Regions from separate parts of the Paenibacillus sp. GYB003 genome, predicted to be linked through region 3. Evidence: riboswitches for the same ligand, from Rfam matches in the RefSeq annotation. Region 3 holds a riboswitch; each other region holds the start of a gene.
What was found. Region 3 has a riboswitch for cyclic di-GMP ahead of PV407_RS26870 (class I SAM-dependent methyltransferase). Riboswitches for the same ligand answer to the same signal wherever they lie in the genome.
Positions count from the first base shown of each region.

Region 1: linked by a shared signal. The riboswitch ahead of PV407_RS00590 (ATP-binding protein) and the one ahead of PV407_RS26870 (class I SAM-dependent methyltransferase) in region 3 are both predicted to bind cyclic di-GMP.
Region 2: linked by a shared signal. The riboswitch ahead of PV407_RS20095 (pyridoxal phosphate-dependent aminotransferase) and the one ahead of PV407_RS26870 (class I SAM-dependent methyltransferase) in region 3 are both predicted to bind cyclic di-GMP.
Region 4: linked by a shared signal. The riboswitch ahead of PV407_RS10910 (hypothetical protein) and the one ahead of PV407_RS26870 (class I SAM-dependent methyltransferase) in region 3 are both predicted to bind cyclic di-GMP.

Region 1 is NZ_JARBDC010000001.1:122,513-127,108, forward strand. It holds gene hflX (GTPase HflX) at 1-457, opposite strand, end outside; gene PV407_RS00590 (ATP-binding protein) at 572-2,569, opposite strand; cyclic di-GMP riboswitch class I at 2,785-2,871, opposite strand; gene PV407_RS00595 (SPL family radical SAM protein) at 2,987-3,826, opposite strand; gene PV407_RS00600 (HAD family hydrolase) at 3,823-4,506, opposite strand.
Region 2 is NZ_JARBDC010000064.1:7,177-11,772, reverse strand. It holds gene PV407_RS20105 (LacI family DNA-binding transcriptional regulator) at 1-472, opposite strand, end outside; gene PV407_RS20100 (GNAT family N-acetyltransferase) at 599-1,126, opposite strand; cyclic di-GMP riboswitch class I at 1,284-1,378, shown strand; gene PV407_RS20095 (pyridoxal phosphate-dependent aminotransferase) at 1,702-3,045, shown strand; gene PV407_RS20090 (GTP cyclohydrolase II) at 3,150-3,908, shown strand; gene ribD (bifunctional diaminohydroxyphosphoribosylaminopyrimidine deaminase/5-amino-6-(5-phosphoribosylamino)uracil reductase RibD) at 3,923-4,596, shown strand, end outside.
Region 3 is NZ_JARBDC010000085.1:6,569-11,164, reverse strand. It holds gene PV407_RS26880 (alpha-ketoacid dehydrogenase subunit beta) at 1-460, opposite strand, end outside; gene PV407_RS26875 (thiamine pyrophosphate-dependent dehydrogenase E1 component subunit alpha) at 438-1,487, opposite strand; gene PV407_RS26870 (class I SAM-dependent methyltransferase) at 1,552-2,337, opposite strand; cyclic di-GMP riboswitch class I at 2,534-2,624, opposite strand; gene PV407_RS26865 (LuxR C-terminal-related transcriptional regulator) at 2,747-3,514, opposite strand; cyclic di-GMP riboswitch class I at 3,671-3,761, opposite strand; gene PV407_RS26860 (ABC transporter substrate-binding protein) at 3,917-4,596, opposite strand, start outside.
Region 4 is NZ_JARBDC010000032.1:16,235-20,830, forward strand. It holds gene PV407_RS10895 (hypothetical protein) at 1-894, opposite strand, end outside; gene PV407_RS10900 (NADPH-dependent FMN reductase) at 1,479-2,042, shown strand; gene PV407_RS10905 (HesB/YadR/YfhF family protein) at 2,039-2,317, shown strand; gene PV407_RS10910 (hypothetical protein) at 2,475-2,771, opposite strand; cyclic di-GMP riboswitch class I at 2,862-2,961, opposite strand; gene PV407_RS10915 (YjcZ family sporulation protein) at 3,192-3,305, opposite strand; gene PV407_RS10920 (universal stress protein) at 3,469-3,918, opposite strand; gene PV407_RS10925 (MORN repeat-containing protein) at 4,014-4,596, opposite strand, start outside.

The DNA of each region.
Region 1 (4,596 bases), on a different contig from region 3:
AATTCACCCCGTGTCCGGACAGACGGGGGAGCAAGTAGCTGAGCTGGGCCAGCTCGACCTGCAGAAAGCCTTCCCGCGTTTTCGCCCGCTGCGCGAAAATATCGAGAATGAGCTGCGTTCGGTCGATGATTTTCAAATCGAGTGCACGCTCCAGATTGCGGACCTGCGCGCCGGACAGCTCTTGGTCGAATATCGCCGTATTGGCGCCGAGCCGCTCGGCGATTTCGCGGATTTCCTCGACCTTCCCTTTGCCGATAAACCATTTCGGATCGACCGACTCTCTCGTCTGCACCGACTCATGCAGCACCAGCACGCCCGCGCTTTCCGCGAGTCCGATCAATTCCTGGAGCGAATAGCGCACGGCTTCCTCGCCGGCTCTGTCGCTCTTCAATACCAAGCTGACGACGACGGCTTTATCCGAAATGCCGCCGCCGACCTCGTGCGTCGTTTGCTTCATGCGGGAACTCCTTTATCGCATCGGTACGTTATGCGTACATACGGATCATTGTAACATATTTCCGGGATAAAGCAGTTCTATTATATCCAAACCCCGCCGTCCGCAAAATGGCCCTCACGAAAAGGGCAGCTCGATTTCGACCGTCGTTCCCGAGCCCATAACGCTTTCGATCGACAGCCTGCCGCCGTGCGTCTCCATTATATTGTGGCAGATCATCAGGCCGAGACCGGTCCCGTTTTCCTTCGTCGTGAAAAACGGCTGGCCGATCTTCGGGATCAGCTCCTCCGGAATACCGCCGCCCTGATCGGTAATGCGCACGATGAACGAGCCTTTGGACGTCTCCGTCCGCACTCTCACTTCTCCTCCGTCCGGCATCGCCTCGATCGCGTTTTTCAGCACGTTGACGAACACCTGCTTCATCTGGTTTTCATCGCATCGGATCGGAGGAATGTTGGCCATCTCTTCGGTGACGAGCCGCACCTTGTTCATGATCGCCTCCGTATCGAGCAGCGTCACCACGTGATCGAGTACCGTGCGAATATCGGTATCGCGGAAGCTCGCCTCTTTCGGCTTGGACAGCAGCAAAAACTCGTTGACGATAAAATTGATCCGCTCGAGCTCGTTCAGCATGATCGGATAGTACGCCTTGTTCTCGGTCGGAGCCGATTGCTGCAGCTGTATGAAGCCTTTCAGCGCCGTAAGCGGGTTGCGGATTTCGTGGGCCAGTCCGGCGGCCAGCTGTCCGGTCACCGCAAGCCGGTCGGAGTTGCGAAGCAGCTCCTCCGCTTTTTTCTTGTCGGTAATATCTTTGGCGACGCCGTAAATCCCTACGATCTGATGATCGGCGATGATCGGAATGTTCGTTACGTCGGCGATGATCGTATGCCCCTCTTTATGCAGCAGCTGCAGCTCGAAATGGATCGAGCCGCCCTTCATCGTCTCCAGAAACGACTTCAGCGCCTTCGGACGGTCGTCCGGATGAATGAGCGCCACGAACTGCCTGCGGGTCATTTCCTCGGCGGTATAGCCGAGCAGGTCGGCGGCGGCCGGATTGACGGCGATGAGCTTGCCTTTGCGGTCGAACGTGCAGATCGGATCGGGATTATGCTCGATCAAATCCGCCGTCTTCCCGTGGAACGTCGGCAGCCGGTGATGCAATTTGAATTCGTACATGTTCAAATCGGCGTCATGGAGCAAATCTTCGATCCGTACGCTCCGGTCGGGCTTCGAGGCGGCGACGCCGACGGAAAAAGAAAGCGACACCGGCGGCGTCCCGTCGCCCATCGCGAACGATTGACCGTTCAGCTCGCCGAGCAGCCGCTCGCGAATGCCTTCGAAAGGAGGCGAATCTTCGACGACGAGGACGAATTCGTCCCCGCCCAATCGGCCGGCGATTCCGTTCACATTATGGACCAGCCCGCGCAAATAGTCCGCGACGTGCAGAATGACTTTATTCCCGACCATATGCCCGTGCGTATCGTTGATTTGCTTGAAAAAATTAAGGTCGATCAGCAGCACGCGGACCGCCTTGCCTTCGTCGATCAGCCGCTGCCCGAACAGCAGCGTCTGCTGCAGCGAAGCAAGCCCGGTGAGCGAATCGATCATGCTGAGGTGGCGGTACTCGTTTCGCTCCCGTTCGAGCTTTCGCGTGTAATGCGCCACTATCGTGTAAGCCATCGCATGGAGCGCGATAAAAAACAGATGCGTCAGCCATTGCTGCCCTTCGGGCGTGTCGGCGTACGCATACAAATTGAGACCGATCGCCAGCGCCGCTGCGAGCGTATACAGCGGACTCGGCAGAAGAAGCGCGTAAAACAGCAATAGCGGATAGGCGGTTAAGAGCAGGGCGAACAAGCCGTCCGGCCGCATAAAGACGATGTACGCCAGCAGGGCGAGGCTGGACAGGCCGTATGCGGCTTTCCGGCGTTTGTTCAGCGCCGCGGCCGCCAGAAGCGACAATGTAAACAGAAGCGAAGCGAGCGACCGGGCAGCATCCGGAATCGCGTCGATGAGCGCGCCGACGCCCGAGAGCAGCGCGAGAGCGGCAAGCAGCGCTTCCTTTCTCCGGAAGACGGACAAGCGGAACGACCGAAACGCGCGGGTTATGTGCATATGGTTCTTCCCTTCCGTTAGGTTTGTCGGTATGCGTCGTTTATGCGGACGTGAGCGATGAGAGACAGCTGCGGAGGCGCGGCGAGGGCTTTCGAGGCTCGATTCCGATACTTTGCCGCGACCCGGGGGGACGATTAGCTCTGCAAGCTAAAAAAAGCCGTACCCGGATTCAGGGACGGCCGATGGCATGATACGATCAACGCGAACGCGAGCGTTTCAGCAACCCAGCTGTCATAGTTCTGCCGAACCTTAGACCTGTGGCTTTGCGTCCCTGCCTTTCGGCAAGTTTGCCAAACTTCCATTTCCAATTATTTGCTGGTAGTCTACCTGAACCTTAATATACCATACCTTTTCTTTCAACGAAACTAAAAATCGAACGATTCTAATTTTTCTGCAAATCCCGAATGTTCGAACATTTTACAACACATTCGTATCGGACGAATCGGGCAAAAATCCGCTCTGGCTCACTTTGACCCGTTCCGGCGGGAAATGGCGGCCGAGCGCTTCGACGATGTCCTTGTACCGTTCGCGATCGTACCATTCCGTATAACCGGTCTTCTCGAACAAGGTCCGGATGCCGAGCTGCTCCGTCCGCCTTCCGGAGCTGCCGTCTCCCATGAAAAAATCGTCGACGCAAACCCGCCGGGTCGCCGCGGCGATCGTCCCGGCGAACTGCGGGCTGCTCGGCAGCACCGGCGAAACGGCGGCCTGCGTTCGAAGGCCCGCCTCGGTCAGCTTGCGCAAGGCGGACAAACGGGCGGCGATCGGAGGGGCGGACGGAGTGAACGCCTTCCGTACGGATTCCATGTCGGTTTCTACCGTCATGCTGATCCGAACGCGATCCTTCAACCGCAGAAGCAGATCGATATCTCGCGTCACGAGCGGGCTGCGCGTCTGCACGAACAAAAAGTCGGGCGGTTCGTCCGCCATCGCGGCAAGCAGCGAACGGGTCACGAGCTCCTTCGCCTCCAGCGGCTGGTACGGATCGGTGCTCGACGACATGAAGATCGTTACGGGCCCTTTCCGTTTCGCCTTGGCCAGCTCGCCGGCGAGCAGCTCCGCCGAGCCGACCTTCACGTCGACCCATTCGCCCCACGGCTCCCGGCGGAACAACGCGACCGGCATTTTGCGGACGTAGCAGTACGAGCACGCGAACCCGCAGCCTGCGTACGGATTGAGCGTATGGCTGTAGCCGGTCAAATATCCCGAAGCCGGGTTGAGCAGCCGCTTCGGCTGCGTGCGGCGGATTTCGATCATCGCTCCCCCTCCGTCCGGCCGGACGCCAGCTCCTCGAGCAAGCGGCTCAAATCGAGCCCTTCCATCGACGCGATTCGTTTGCTGTGCTCGCCGAACGGGAGCGACTCCGTCACCGAGTTCGGGACGATGACGCAGTGAAGCCCGGCGCGCCGCGCCGCCAGCGCTCCGTTCGGCGAATCCTCGAACGCCAGCGCTTCCTCCGGCAAGACGCCCAGCCGATCGACGGCCTGCACGTACAGCTCCGGATCGGGCTTCACCTTCGCGACGTAATCCCGCGTGCGAATGACGGAAAAATAGTCGCGGATGGCGAACTTCTCCAAATAGCCGATCACCCACTCGCTCGACGAGCTCGAAGCGAGTCCGATCGCGAGTCCCAATCGCCGGGCCTGCTCCAAGGTGGAGACGACGCCGGGCCGCAGCTGCTCGCGCTCCATCCGCTCTTCGAACAGCTTGCGGCGCATTGCGCGGAACCGCTCGCGATCGACCGGATTGCCGACGCGCTGCTCCAAATCGTCGAGCGGATCGAATACGGACAGCATGTCCGTCCCGATCACCTTCGACCATCGCTCGAGCGGCAGCTCGGCGCCGTGATGCCGATAAGCTTCCGCGTAGGCGTGATATTCGTTCGTTTCCGTATCCAGAATGAGTCCGTCGAAGTCGAACACGAGCGCTTTGATCATTATCGTTTCAGCCCTCCATGGCGAAAAATCGTTCACAGCCGATGTACGTATTATACAGGAATCGGCATCGTCGTGCATTTCGGGATATCC
Region 2 (4,596 bases), on a different contig from region 3:
GGTTGATTTCGATCGAATGAGCCCCTTCCATCTTTCCTCCGCCAAGCAAAATCATTTTTCCGTCGAATCGTTCCGCCTCCTTGATAAAGTCGAACGAAGGGACCCAGTCGATGAAGCCGGTCCAATAGACGACGTAATCGACCATCAACTGATTGAAGCTGCGAAGCGCTTCTACCGGATCGGCCATCGTCATGATGACATCGTAGCCTCGTTTTTTGCCCTCTTTATGCAACGCCAGACTCAAATTGTAAAAGAAAAGCCCTTCCATTCTCGGCCAAATAAGACCGATATAATTCGTTTTTTTACGAATCAGCCGTTTGGCCGCCACATTCGGAACATAGTTCATCTGCCTCGCGATATCGGCGATTTTTTGCCTCATCTTCTCGCTGACGCCGGCTTCGTTGTTGAGAGCGCGGGATACGGTCGAATGCGTGACGCCTGCGGCTCTCGCAATATCTTTGATAGTAACCATCGTTTTCCAAGCCTCCGCAGCTTCTGTACAATTTCAAAATAGCACACGTTTGCGTAATAATCAATCCATTGCTTAATATAAAGGCATAAATATACTCACACGTTTGTTTGTATTTTCTCCTGCGCCTTATGGACCGATCCAAAACCGTTTGACGGCGCCGCCGTCCTCCTCCGTATATTCCGACTCGAATACGCCCCCGTTTTTCAATATCGTTTTTTCCGAGCCGACGTTGTTCCGGTCGCAGCAGACGAGAACGTCGGAAATGCCGAGTTCCCTCGCCTTTTGCAGCGCAAGCGCAAGCAGAGCGGTCGCGTACCCTTTCCGCCGCGCGGACGGACGAATGCCGTAGCCGATATGCCCGCCGCTGTTCAGCAGCTTCCGGTTCAGCCGATGGCGAATGTTCGTTACGCCCGCGACTTCGTTCCTCCCGTCGATCAGCCAGTACGTCGAATGCGGCACCCAATTCGGGTCGTCGAGCTTTTCCTCGCTGTCCTGCGAAAACAAATAGTCGAGCATCGCCGCGAAATCGGACGGGTCTCTTGCGATCACCCACGGCACCATCTTTTCCCCGCTCCCCAGCCATTCGTTATAAAACGATAGGTAAGCGTCGCGGTATTCGGCGGACGGCCTTACAAGTCGCAGCTCGTTTCCCATCGGACTTTTCCTCCCGAACGTAAATTTCAGTTCTTAACCATACCGGAGCAACGAAAATTATATTTTACAATAACTCTCAGAAATATAAAACACAAGACCTATCGATTCTCAATGGAAAACGTAGTATATTCTGAATAGATTGACAATTGAATACTTCGTACGATAATAGCAAACCCACTGAAAAGTGGCGACGCAAAGCTACAGGGGCTAAAGCGGGCCGATCTGCCGCCGCGATGCCAGCCAGCTGCCGAATACGACGGAAGCCTCCGTCTATCTTTCTATTTATGGATTTATTAAAGTGGACGGAGGCTTTTTGCGTTTTCTGCCAAGACATTGAAAGGGGGGATGCGCCGCTCGCGTTAAAAACGCCATAATACGGAGGAGGAACAAGCAGCCGGGAAAATCCGTTTTCCGGACAAGCCGCCAGGCGACGGCCTGGCCTAAAACAAGGGAGGGATATTCATATGAAAATTCATGCAAGCGTACAGCCGTCGCATCTTCGGAGCCATATCGCGGGAGCGGCCGATCATCTCGCCAACGAGTCTGACGAGCTTCGCAAATGTTCGCCGGAGCAAGTGCTTTACGACGAGTATGTCAAAGCGGGATCGCCTCACGGACCGGTTCTTTACGCCGTCAAAGGCGAGCATTGGAACGGCGTAAGTCCCCGCTTCCTGGAATTTCTCAACAAGTTTACCTTCACGCGCGAGATGATGGGATATGCCGAGTGCGGCTACGGAATTCAGCGGCATCGTACGTTCATGCGTAATCTGATTATCAGTGAACACGAGCTTGAAGACCGCCGGGCCGGCAATGGGCTTGACATCGATGTCGGATGCCTGGCGATGACCACGAGAATGGCGATGTACGATCTGGCCAAAATCGCGATCCGCCATTCCCGGGAGCTGCATCCCGGCAAAAAACCGGTCGCGCTTGTGCCTACTCCGTCGTGGGACTACAGGGGGATTTTCAAGGATGTCGGATTTGACATCGTCTATCTTCCGATTCGTCCCAAACACGGATGGCTCCCCGATCTGAACGAGTGGGACTCGGTCGTCCAGGAGCTCAGACAGCGCCGCGACGTCCATATCGGTATTGCGGTGAGCAATCCGCAGCACAACCCGACCGGAATGCAATGGCCGACGGATGCAACCGCCTATTTGCTCCGGCTTTGCGCGGAGGAATCGGGATATTTGCTGATCGACGACGCCTATTACAACGTCCACGACCCGCGTGTTCCGGTGGTCAACACCTTGAAAAGCGTATTGAATCTGTTTGACGAGAATGAAGGCGATAACCCTATCGTGCAATCCGGAATGTTCGAGAGATGGATGGCGACCCGACCTTTCGGCAAACAGTTCAGCTGCAACACGATGGGTGTCGCCGCGATTACAACTTCGCCCATGCTGCTGCGCCGGTTGGCCCGGGAGTCGTGGATAAACCGGTACCACTGCAACACTCACAACGCCGAAGTGATGTGCGCATGGCTTGCAACCCGGGAAGCCGCCGAATGGACATTGGAAACCGGGATGTTCTACACCCGCCAGAAGGAGCGCGTGCGACAAAAGCTGGTCGAGGCAATGGGCTGGCCGAACGAGAGCGTTTGCGTCGGTCCCTCGACCTCCTACATGCTATTCGAGGTGCCGAAAGTATATCAAGCGCTCGAAAACGGCATCGACCTGTTCCGCGACGACTTGTTTTATGCCACGGGTACGCTTTTATGCGCATCGCTCTTCAATCAGGCTGCGCCTGCGCCGTATGTGCGCCTTCATCTGGGCAGCCATTACGACGTGATCGACGAGTTTCTGCGGCGCTGGCAGGTCGCCGGCCTCCATTACTGCCAGTCCGATCGGTTTCCCGGCAAGGCGGCATTGTTCGAGCCGCTTCAAAAACAGGAATTCCGCCCGTTGGTCATGTCGTAGCTCTTAGTACCCCGGAACCGATTGCGGAGATATTCTCATATCCATGGAGGAGACGAAAATGGAACGCTTGCTTCCTTTTCCTTCATAAAGGAGCGGAACATTCAATGATGAAACGACTAGTCAGAAGCGTGTTGGCGGACAAGCTGACCATTCTTAGGGAACCGGGGCGCCCGGATATCGGCCTGGTCGGTCCGGTTCGACTTCCCGTTCAATTGGACGATCGGGAAATAATGTTCCAGTGGTACGCATGGTTAAAGATCGAGAAAAGCATGCTGCAAAAAGAAGATCTTCTCGCCGTGCTTCCCCAGATGAATCTCGCGTCCTATCAGCAATCCTCCGTATTAGTCTACGGCGATTTCGCCAACGCGGAGCAAACGCTCGTTCGGATGCACAGTATTTGCCATACGGGAGATATATTCGGCAGCAAGCGGTGCGATTGCGGCTTTCAATTGCGGCGTTCCATGTCCATGATGGTGAACAACGGAAGCGGTGCCCTGTTCTATCTGGCCGACCACGAAGGACGCGGAATTGGTTTATTCGCCAAATCTTTGACGTACGTGCTTCAAGAAGAAGGGTACGATACGGTGGAAGCCAATGTCGCACTAGGGTTTTCGGACGATCACCGCTCCTATGACGAAGCGATACGGGTGCTTCGCTACTTGCGGCCCAAGCCCGTGACCCTGATTACGAACAATCCTAAAAAATTGCAATCGTTGCAAGAACAAGGGCTGTCCACCAACGATCATTACCCGATTTGGGGAAAGCCGTCCAAATACAATAGACGTTATTTGGCAACCAAAATTGCCAAATCGGGCCATCTCCCCCCCGGCATACAGATGCAAAGCCTGGATCACGGATCGTGAGGGGGGTAACGGGAATGAAGACGGACGAGCCTTTTATGAAGATCGCACTCGATCTGGCGGCAACCTGCAAAGGAAAAACATCGCCGAATCCCGTTGTCGGCGCCGTTTTGGTCAAAGAAGGACAAATTGTCGGCACGGGAGTCCATCGAAAGGCGGGTGAACCCCACGCCGAGGTACACGCCTTCCGCATGGCCGGCGAGCATGCCAAAGACGCTACCTTGTATGTTACGCTGGAACCGTGCTCCCATTACGGGAAAACGCCGCCCTGCGCAGAGCTTATTTGCGGCTCTGGAGTCCGTCGCGTAGTTGCGGCCATGGAGGATCCGAATCCTCTTGTGGCCGGGCGCGGATTTCAAATATTGAGGCGGCATGGGATCGAAGTGGAGGTAGGGGTAATGAAGGCGGAGGCTGAACGGCTCAATGAACGTTTTGTGCTGAATATGACGCAACGGCGGCCGTTCATTATTTCCAAGGTGGCGATGACTCTCGACGGCAAACTGGCTGCGCAAACCGGTCATTCGCAATGGATAACGGGCGAGCAGGCGCGCTGTGAGGTCCATCGGTTGCGAAGCGAAGTCGACGCGATACTGGTCGGAATCGGAACGGTTTTGGCGGATAATCCCCGGCTCACCGCCCGATTGCCGGACAATCGGAAGCATCCCGTCCGCGTTATACTGGATTCGCACTT
Region 3 (4,596 bases):
CATCGTAGGGGGTGGACGGGACGACCACCTTCAAGCCGGGGATGCTGCAAAACATCGCCTCGACGCTTTGCGAGTGATAGAGCGCCCCGTGAACGCCTCCCCCGAACGGGGCTCGAACGACCAGCGGGCAGCTCCATTCCCCGTTCGAGCGGTAACGCATTTTGGCCGCTTCGTTCACGATTTGATTGACGGCCGGCATGATGTATTCGGCGAACTGAATTTCGGCCACAGGCCTCATCCCGTATGCGGCCGCTCCGACGGATACGCCCGCGATGGCCGCTTCCGACAACGGCGAGTCGATGACCCGCCCTTCCCCGAACTCCCCATACAAGCCTTTGGTGGCCCGAAACACGCCGCCGCGCACCCCGACGTCCTCCCCCAGGACGAACACTCTGCGGTCGCGCTCCATTTCCTCGCGCAAAGCTTGTGTAATCGCTTCAATAAAAGAGATGACGGCCACTGCGCTCTCCCCCTTCCGCATAAACGTGTTTAAGGGCATCTTCGGGGGCGGCATCCGGCGCATGCTCCGCATACTCCGTGGCTTCGTCGACTTCGCTCTCGATCCCCTCGTACAGGTCTCGCTCCGTACGATCGTCCAGCAGCCCGAGCTCCTTCAAATAGCGGCCGAACGATAGCAGCGGGTCGTTCTTCTTCGCCGCCTCCACTTCTTCGCGGGAGCGATACGTTCGGTCGTCATCGTCGCTGGAATGGGGGACCGGTCGGTCGACGACGGCTTCGAGCAATGTAGGACCTTCTCCCCTTCTGGCCCGGTCGACCGCCTTTTTCGCGGCACGGTATACGTCGAGCGGATCGTTGCCGTTCACGCGGATGCCGGGAAAACCGTATCCTCGCGCCCGGTCCGCGATACTTTCGCAGGCGACCTGCTTCGCATAAGGAACCGAGATGGCAACCTTGTTGTTCTCGCACAGAAAAATAACCGGAAGCCTGTGCACCCCCGCAAAGTTCGCCGCCTCGTGAAATTCGCCCTGATTGCTCGCCCCGTCGCCGAAAGCGGTCAGCACGACGAGAGATTCTCCCATCATGCGGGCGGACAAGGCGATCCCGACGGCATGCGGCACTTGGCTGGCGACGACGCTTGAAGTCGAGAGGATGCGATACGGTTTGCTTCCGTAATGACACGGCATTTGCCGGCCGCCGCTGTTCGGGTCCTCGGCCTTGGCGAAAGCGGCAAGCATCAATTCCTTCGCCGTCATTCCGAATACGATGGCCATCCCCATATCCCGGTAATACGGACAAAGGAAGTCCGTCGCCGGATCCAGCGCATATGCCGCTCCTACCTGTGCGGCTTCATGTCCTTGACAGGAGACCAGAAACGGGATCCGCCCTGCGCGGTTGAGCAGCCACATCCGTTCGTCGACCTTCCGTGCCAAAACCATGGCCCGGTACATGCCCAGAACCTGTTGATCCGATAAACCGATCTGCCGATGCTTGTTTCCCGCCTCAAGGTCCAGTTGTTGGCCCGGCATCGTGAATCCTCCCTTATTCTTTTTTGTCCGAGCTTACGATTAATTTATAAATTCCCCCCTCTTTTCACTTCGTTTTTACGGCACGAACTATAAATTTATGGTAAAAGTAAACGGATTGCGGATGCTCCATACATGCCAAATACGATTCGGAGAATGCCCGCCAGCGATCTTTTCCGCCGATCACCCTTTCAAAAAACGCACCGCCGTTGTGGAATCGTTCCTGCGCCAACCCAATGTGGAGATGTTTAATCTCCCCTTGGAATTCCACCGTTTCCATCCTCCACGAAACGGTGGAAAAACCGGCTTCGGCGAGCAGGTAAGGGATTTTTCGCCCGACCTGTACGTCGACCTCCCCGACTGCCGCTAATTTCCTCAATCCTTCCGTTACGATGGGCGTTTGCGGATACAGATGGAGCATGGAACCGTCCGACTCAATCACAACGAGTTCGCCGCCGGGCTTCAGAACCCGTGCCAGTTCGGCGATAATTCGACACCGTCCTTCCGAATCCTGATGTTGGAGGACAAAACGAGTAACGATGAGATCGAACTGCCCGTCGGGGTAACTCAACTGTTTTAGATCCTGCTTTTCGAAAACGAGGTTCGATATATCCCTCGATACTTCCCGGGCTTGTGCAAGAAGAGAGGCCGTATAATCGCACCCGACGACTCGGGAAGACGGAAACCGCTCGGCCAAGTATCGGCTGACGGCACCCGATCCGCAACCGGCATCCAGCAAATGAGCGCCATCCCTAACGTCAACATCCTGCAATTCCTTTCGGCAATCGTGCACAAGCTGAGATTGCCGTTCCAACCGTTCGAACTCTTTATCGTTCTCCAATACGTAGCTCATAAAGTTCCTCCGGAATGAACATGTAATGATATCGTTCCCGAGCTCTAGTCCCGCTCCATTTTGTTAGCGTTTCCACGACTTGTTCAGCTGAAACTTGCACAGTCTGCCCTTCCGATTGCTCCTGCTGTCTAAACACCTCCTTAAACAAAAAAACCCCCGTCATCCCAACAAGAAATAGACGGAGGCTACCGTCGTATTCGGCAACTGGCTGGCATAGCGGTAAAAGTTGCGCCTTAGCCCCTGTAGCTTTGCGTCGCCGCTTTTCAGCGGGTTTGCTATTGTCGTACGATGTATGAATTTGTCGTTGTGTCATCAATAGTAATTATAGAAATGACTATACATAAAAAAAATACCCAATGTTGGGTATTTTTTTATAATTTTTGTTTAATGCGTCCCGTACACAAACTGGTTATTTAAATTTTTTTAAAAATTCTCCTTTTTGATTCACTCTCGTTTTGGCATAAATCTTTTTAATGAACGTACGAACCGTATTCGGACTAATTCCGCAGCGATCCGCTATTTCAGGCACGCTTTTATTGTCCAGCCATCCGTAAGCGATTTCTTTCTCGCGATTCGTCAAATCGTATTCGTCAAAACGAGCGTAAATCAATTCCTTTTGAATCGTCGGATCTTTCAGGGGCAATTTTTCTTGAATGTTCTTAGCGAGCCGTTCTATTAACGGTATTGCAAATGTAACTTCATGCGAATAATGAAAACTGAGACCCAGGTAGCCCACGGTAACGTGTTTGATACGAATCGGAGTGCATACGCAGGCTAATTCCGCAAACGAAGCATTGCTGTGCTCGGACCCGATTACGACGGAAAGCGACTGCGATTCCATGGATAATGAAATCGCATTGATTCCTGCGTCTTTCATTGAAAATGAGGTGCCGTGTTTAATATAATTGCTTTCCAAAAAATCGATAAACGAATCCGCCCCGATATAATCCAAGACCGTTCCGTCGCTATCGGCAAAAGCAAATACATAGGGTATGGGCACCAAATGTTTCATATTCCTGATTTCCTCTTGCAGCAAATCAAGAATCTCTTTCTTTTCCGCTGCCCTTTCATTGATTTCAGATCTATGGAGGGTAGCAGGAAAACGACCGTCTGCTTCCGGTAATGTACAGAGGTCAAGGTCAGTAGCTTGGTTCCACGAACGAACGATGTCTGTCATCAGTCCCCTTCTTTCTTCGTAAAATAATAATAGTTCGCCCGAAATAATGGGTTGGATCAATCCTCCTGACTATTCGACACTTCGAATAATGAAGAACACAAAAAGCCTCCGTCCAATGGTGACTAGATCGATAGGCAGACGGAGGCTTCCGTCGTATTCGGCAGCTGGCTGGCATCGCGAGGTATTCCCCGCATTAGCCCCTGTAGCTTTGCGTCGCCACTTTTCAGTGGGTTTGCCATTGTCGTACGATGTATGAAATTGTAGACAACAATCCTATTTTGTCATCTTTTGTTAGGGTGCCGTCATGATTATACCATTCCATTGTCGTTTCGTATACTCTCGCTCCTCGCCGGTAGAAGTTCGGCGATCTCGCCGTCATTGACGATTCGCAAGGTTTTTCGCTTATTTCGCCTGCTTTTGCTTTTCTTCTTCGATGTATTTATTCGATTTTTCCTCGGCTTCGCGAAGCGCGGTGTTGATGTCTTTGCCGTTCAGGATCACATCCCGATTCGCTTCGTTCAAGTACGAATAAATTTTGGAATCGTACATGCTGCCGCGCGGAACCGGCGCCGGCTTGACGGAGAAAATGCCCGCCAAATTTTTGCCCTCGAAAATTTTCAGGTCGGCGGCATAATCTTTTTGGATTGCCGGATCCTTCAATACGGTCAATCGCCCGAACTTGTTGATCATCGTCTGCGCTTCCGACGTTTGCATCGCTTGCAACACGCGGTACGCCGCATCCTTGTTTTTGCTCGAAGGCGTGATCATGAGCAGATGGAAATCGACCTCTCTGCCGTATCCCGGTTTATCCGCAAAGCTCGGGAAGGAAACCAGATCCCAGTTGAAGTTTTGGTTTTGCTCGACAAGCGGCAATACGCGCGTCGTAAAAGCGGCGATCCAGTAAGGCTTCATCGCGACTCTTTGTTCCTTCAGGAAGAAGTCGATATTGTCCTTCAAATAGTTGGTTTTGGGTTCGACCATGCCCGGAATGTCGTAAATGCCCCGCAGCATGGAAAACATTTTTTGGTATCCGTCCGTCGCGAGCACCGCCTTGGCTCCGTTATCCGTCACGGGCAGCGAAT
Region 4 (4,596 bases), on a different contig from region 3:
GCCGTCCGCGACGAAATACGTCTTTCCGTCCATTTCCGGGGACGTGTACAGCCCTCTGTAGTTTCCGATCAGCGTCGAAAGCCACGTCCCGGCTTCCATATCGTAGACGAGCAGCACGTTTTGCGCGCTGAGATGAACGAATAAATAACGGCCGGCCGTATTCAAGTCGTACACGAAGCCGGGATTGCTCGAGTCGTACCCGGGCAAATCCGGAAACGGCACGGCCGTCTTCGTTCCCGTGGCCGGGTCGAGCTTGACGAGCGAGCCGGCGGAGCCGATTCCCGCATACAGGCTGCCGTACCCGTACGCCAACGAGCGGACGTAATCCTGGCCCGGCTGCACGGTGCCGTAATCGCTGAACGTCCCGGTCGCGGGGTCGTACTTGAAGACAGTCGCTCCCGGGTAAACGCCGCCATATACATTGCCCGCCTCGTCCGTGCTCAACCCGTAAATCGCCTTCGCTCCGGGCGTAACGGCGCCGAGATCGGCAACCGTCTTCGTCCCGGGCGAATACCGGTACAGCTTGCCGGTTCCGCCTATGTACACGTTGCCGGACGCGTCCGTTTTATGCGTCCATACCGAGCCGGCTCCGTTCAGCGGAAACGAGCGCAGCAGCTTGTTTTGGCGAAGATCGACAACGTTGAATACGGCGGGAGTGCCGCTCGACGTCGTATACAGGACCGGGACCCCGTCCTCGACGCCGTATGCGGTATCGATCGTCGACACGCTCTGTACCATGACGCCGAGATCTTCGGGCTCGCCGTACGATTTGCCCGCAAGCGCCGAAGCCGCCTGCACGAGCCCCCCGCCCGCCGCCGGGTCCGCCGCGGCCGTCTGGGCCGCGCCGCCGAACGCCAGCATGCCGATCAAACATGCGGCAACCGTTTTTTTCAATTTGCATCTCCTCCTTGTAACGATCGAACTTCTTATAACGATCAAGGTCGAAACGAATCCGGTACACATCAACCGGAAACCAGATCAACCGAATACGGAATCATCCACCTCCATCCCGGCGTTAAAAGCTGCCAAACAGTGATATCCATCTGATGCACAAGTTCATCATAAAGAATGGAAGAAAGCGCTGTCAACAAATAACCTTCGACATTTGCAGACATCTAACTCCACAAAATCAGCCATCCCCGCATCGTTCGGCCTATCCCAGTCGAACGTTTCCGCGTGGGCAATAGTTCATTCCTCCTTCCTTTGGTAACCTATAAGTAACTCCGAAATTGGCTGCATGCTCGTGCCTTCGGTTCGTCGAACTATCGCGCGGCATCATACAAGCCGGCTGCTCCGGCACGTCTCACTTCCTACACATATTTGTATGTAAAGTTACAAAACTATTGACAAACCGCCGCCGATATTCCCATAATGGGGAAACGGCCAACGCGGACGAAACGCGTTCCGCGCCTCGGGCAATTCCTTTCGCCCCGACGCACGGACCTATGGATCCCACCTTATCGAGAGAGGCGAACGACATGAAACTGCTAGGCATATCGGGAACGATTATCGGCTCGAAGACGGCGATCGCCGTAAACGAAGTGCTCCGGGAGGCGCGCAGGCACGATCCGGCCGTCGAGACCGAGCTGCTCGACCTCAAACAATACGACGTCGTATTTTGCGACGGACGCGACCCTTCCGCTTATACGGGCGATACGAAGCGGGTTATCGACGCGATCACCGGAGCCGACTTTTTCGTCATCGGCACGCCGATTTTCCAAGCTTCGTTGTCCGGACCGCTCAAAAACGTGTTCGATCTCATTCCGGTTTCGGCGCTTCGCAAAAAGGTCGTCGGCTTCGTCGCCACGGGCGGCACGTACCAGCACTATCTCGTCATCGAAAACCAGCTGAAGCCGATCGCCGGCTTTTTCCGGTCGTACGTGGCTCCGAGCTACGTCTATTTGCACGACAGCCATTTCAACGAACGCAAAGAAATCGCCGATCCGGACGCCGCCGAGCGTATCGAACGTCTGGCGCACGAGCTCGTGTTCATGCATAAGCGATTGGGCGATGCCGGCGCGAGAAACGGGGAATCGGAATGAAGCTGAACGTAACCGACGAAGCCGTCCGTTGTTTCGCCGAAGAATGGGGATTTCGCGAAGGCGAGCATATACGCATTTACGTCCGATACGCGGGCGGCGGGGAAAACCCGTACGCGCTCGGCATAATGAGCGCGAAGCCGATCGATGCCGGGCTGCGGGCGACCGCCGGCGGCATGACGTTTTTTATGGAGGAAGCGGACGTCTGGTTTTTGGAGAACCGCGATTTGACGCTGGACGCGCAAGGCGAAGACATCTATTTTCAGCTGCCCGAATAAGCCCCTTTCCCTTTGCCGTATCCGAATGAACCGACTTCCAAGGCCGCATCGCCCGATGCGGTTTTTCGTGTTCCCGCCGTTTTGCAGCGGCATGCGCTCAAGAAAAAAGCTTCCGCGCCGTAACGGCGGGAAGCCCGGTTCGTATGGAAGCCGATGGTCAGCGCAACGTCCGCTTGGAGGAGACGTACTCCTGCAGCAGACGGTACAATTGGATCACCGAATCCTGGTTTTTGCAGAAACGGAACGAAATTTTCATCTCGCCCTGCCAATAAAAAATAAACAGATTGTTTTTGCGCCCGATGACCAGCTCGACATCCCATTTCGAATCGGTCAGCCGGTATTTGTCGCGGTTGAAAAACAGCTTCGGCCCTCCCGACGTGTCGTACATGCCGAAAAAATCGTCGCCCAATTTTACGTAAAATCCGCGCTCCGTTGAATTGAGCCGCTCGTCCATTAAAGTTCAGCCCCTTTGCTCCGTAAGTAATCGACCTGCTGCGTCCCCATCCATCCGTTTATCCAAAACAAAAAAACTTCAAACCGTTCGTTCGGCAGCTGGCTGGCATCGTCTCCGCTCGTCTTAGCCTGAGACTTTAGCCCCTGTAGCTTTGCGTCGCCGGCTTTCGCCGGGTTTGCCTTTATCGGGAAGCTTTCGAAGTTTTGGCTTCTATTTTATCGATTCCTACCTTAAGCATATAGAAGGGCTTGTCCGTCCGCATCCTCCTTTTTACCTATTTTTAGACATTAACGACTATTTTCGGACGTTTTTCGTTCCTTTCGACACGGCAGCGGAGGTCGAACGGAAAGCGAGGGGCGGTCGCCCGCCCCTCGCTCCGGATCGTATCGATGCTTGTTTCCGAACGCCTTTTCAGGACGATCAGATAAAGGCGCGGCTAACGATGACCAGCAAAATGAACAACACCAAAATGACGCCCGTCGAAGTAAACAGTCCGCCACCATAGCCGCAACCGGCACCGCCAAGGTATCCCATGTCCAGTCCTCCCCGATATCGAGTTGTTGCGGTCGATTCCCAATGGCGGCGAAGCGTATCGTCTACGTCCGCCGATTGCGAAATTAGGACCACACGATCTACGATATGAGACGGATGCCGTCTCGGACTGGATTTTTGTCCATATTGGCTTAATTTTTTAGGGTCATCGGCCGGAGCGTTCGTTTTTGATGACGAGCACCGGAATCGGGGAATGCTGTACGACGTAGTGACTGACGCTGCCGAGCACCAGCTCCTTGAACGTGCCGAGTCCCCGGCTTCCGATGACGATCAGGTCCGCGTCCATTTCTCCCGCGAACTCCAATATCGAAGCGGCCGGATCGCCCTGCAGCAGCGTAAACGTCGCGTCCGGCAGCCGGGCGGCTCGCGCCTTCGCCTCTTCCAAAATGCGCTCCGACTCCGACATTTCTTCAAGCTCGGTAAGGACCGGCGCTACCACCATCGCCTCGCCCACGACGAAATTCGGGAGCTGGAACGCGTGGGCGACCGTCAGCTTCGCTCCCGGAGCGCCGCGAACGAGATCGACGGCGCGATCCAGAGCCGTCTGCGATTGCGGAGACCCGTCATACGCGACCAGCACATGATGAAATGGCATACACTTACACCCCGCTTAGGATGGTGATAACCGTATGTGCAGCGTTCGTACGGTTCACCGGATTAGTTGGCGTCTCTTTATATTTGTACCCCAACTCAGTCCGGTTGAATCGTCGGCGGATGCAATTGATCGGTCGTTCGAACGAATTCGCCGTATGACCATATCCCGCTTTGCCGCGTTCCGTCCGGGTACGTCTTGCTGCCGCTGCCGTGCTCGAGGCCGCCGTCCCAGCCCCCTTCGTAACGGGTCCCGTCCGCCCAAACATAGACGCCGTTTCCGTGAAAGGTTCCTTCGCGCCATTCGCCGCTGTACGAATCGCCGTTCGCGTAACGTTTTTCGCCGGAGCCGTGCTCCAAGTCGTTGACCCACGTTCCCTCGTACGTCGTCCCGTCGGCCCATACGTACGTTCCCCGGCCGTGCTTCCACGGCCCCTTCGTCTCGCCGCGGTAGACGCCGCCCCGCTCGTCGGTCATGCCCTTCGCAGCGCCCGCCGCTCCGGCGCTTTCGCGCCATTCCGCCTCCCGTTCGGTGCCGTCGACGAAGACGATCGTTCGGCTTCCCGCTTCCTCCGCTTCGTTCATCCCGTTCCCGCGGACCGCCGGAGCGCGCGCCGCCGAATCGGGGGCGGCGATATAATACGGTTCGGGACGGAAATCGTCGTCGATATACGTTTTGTAA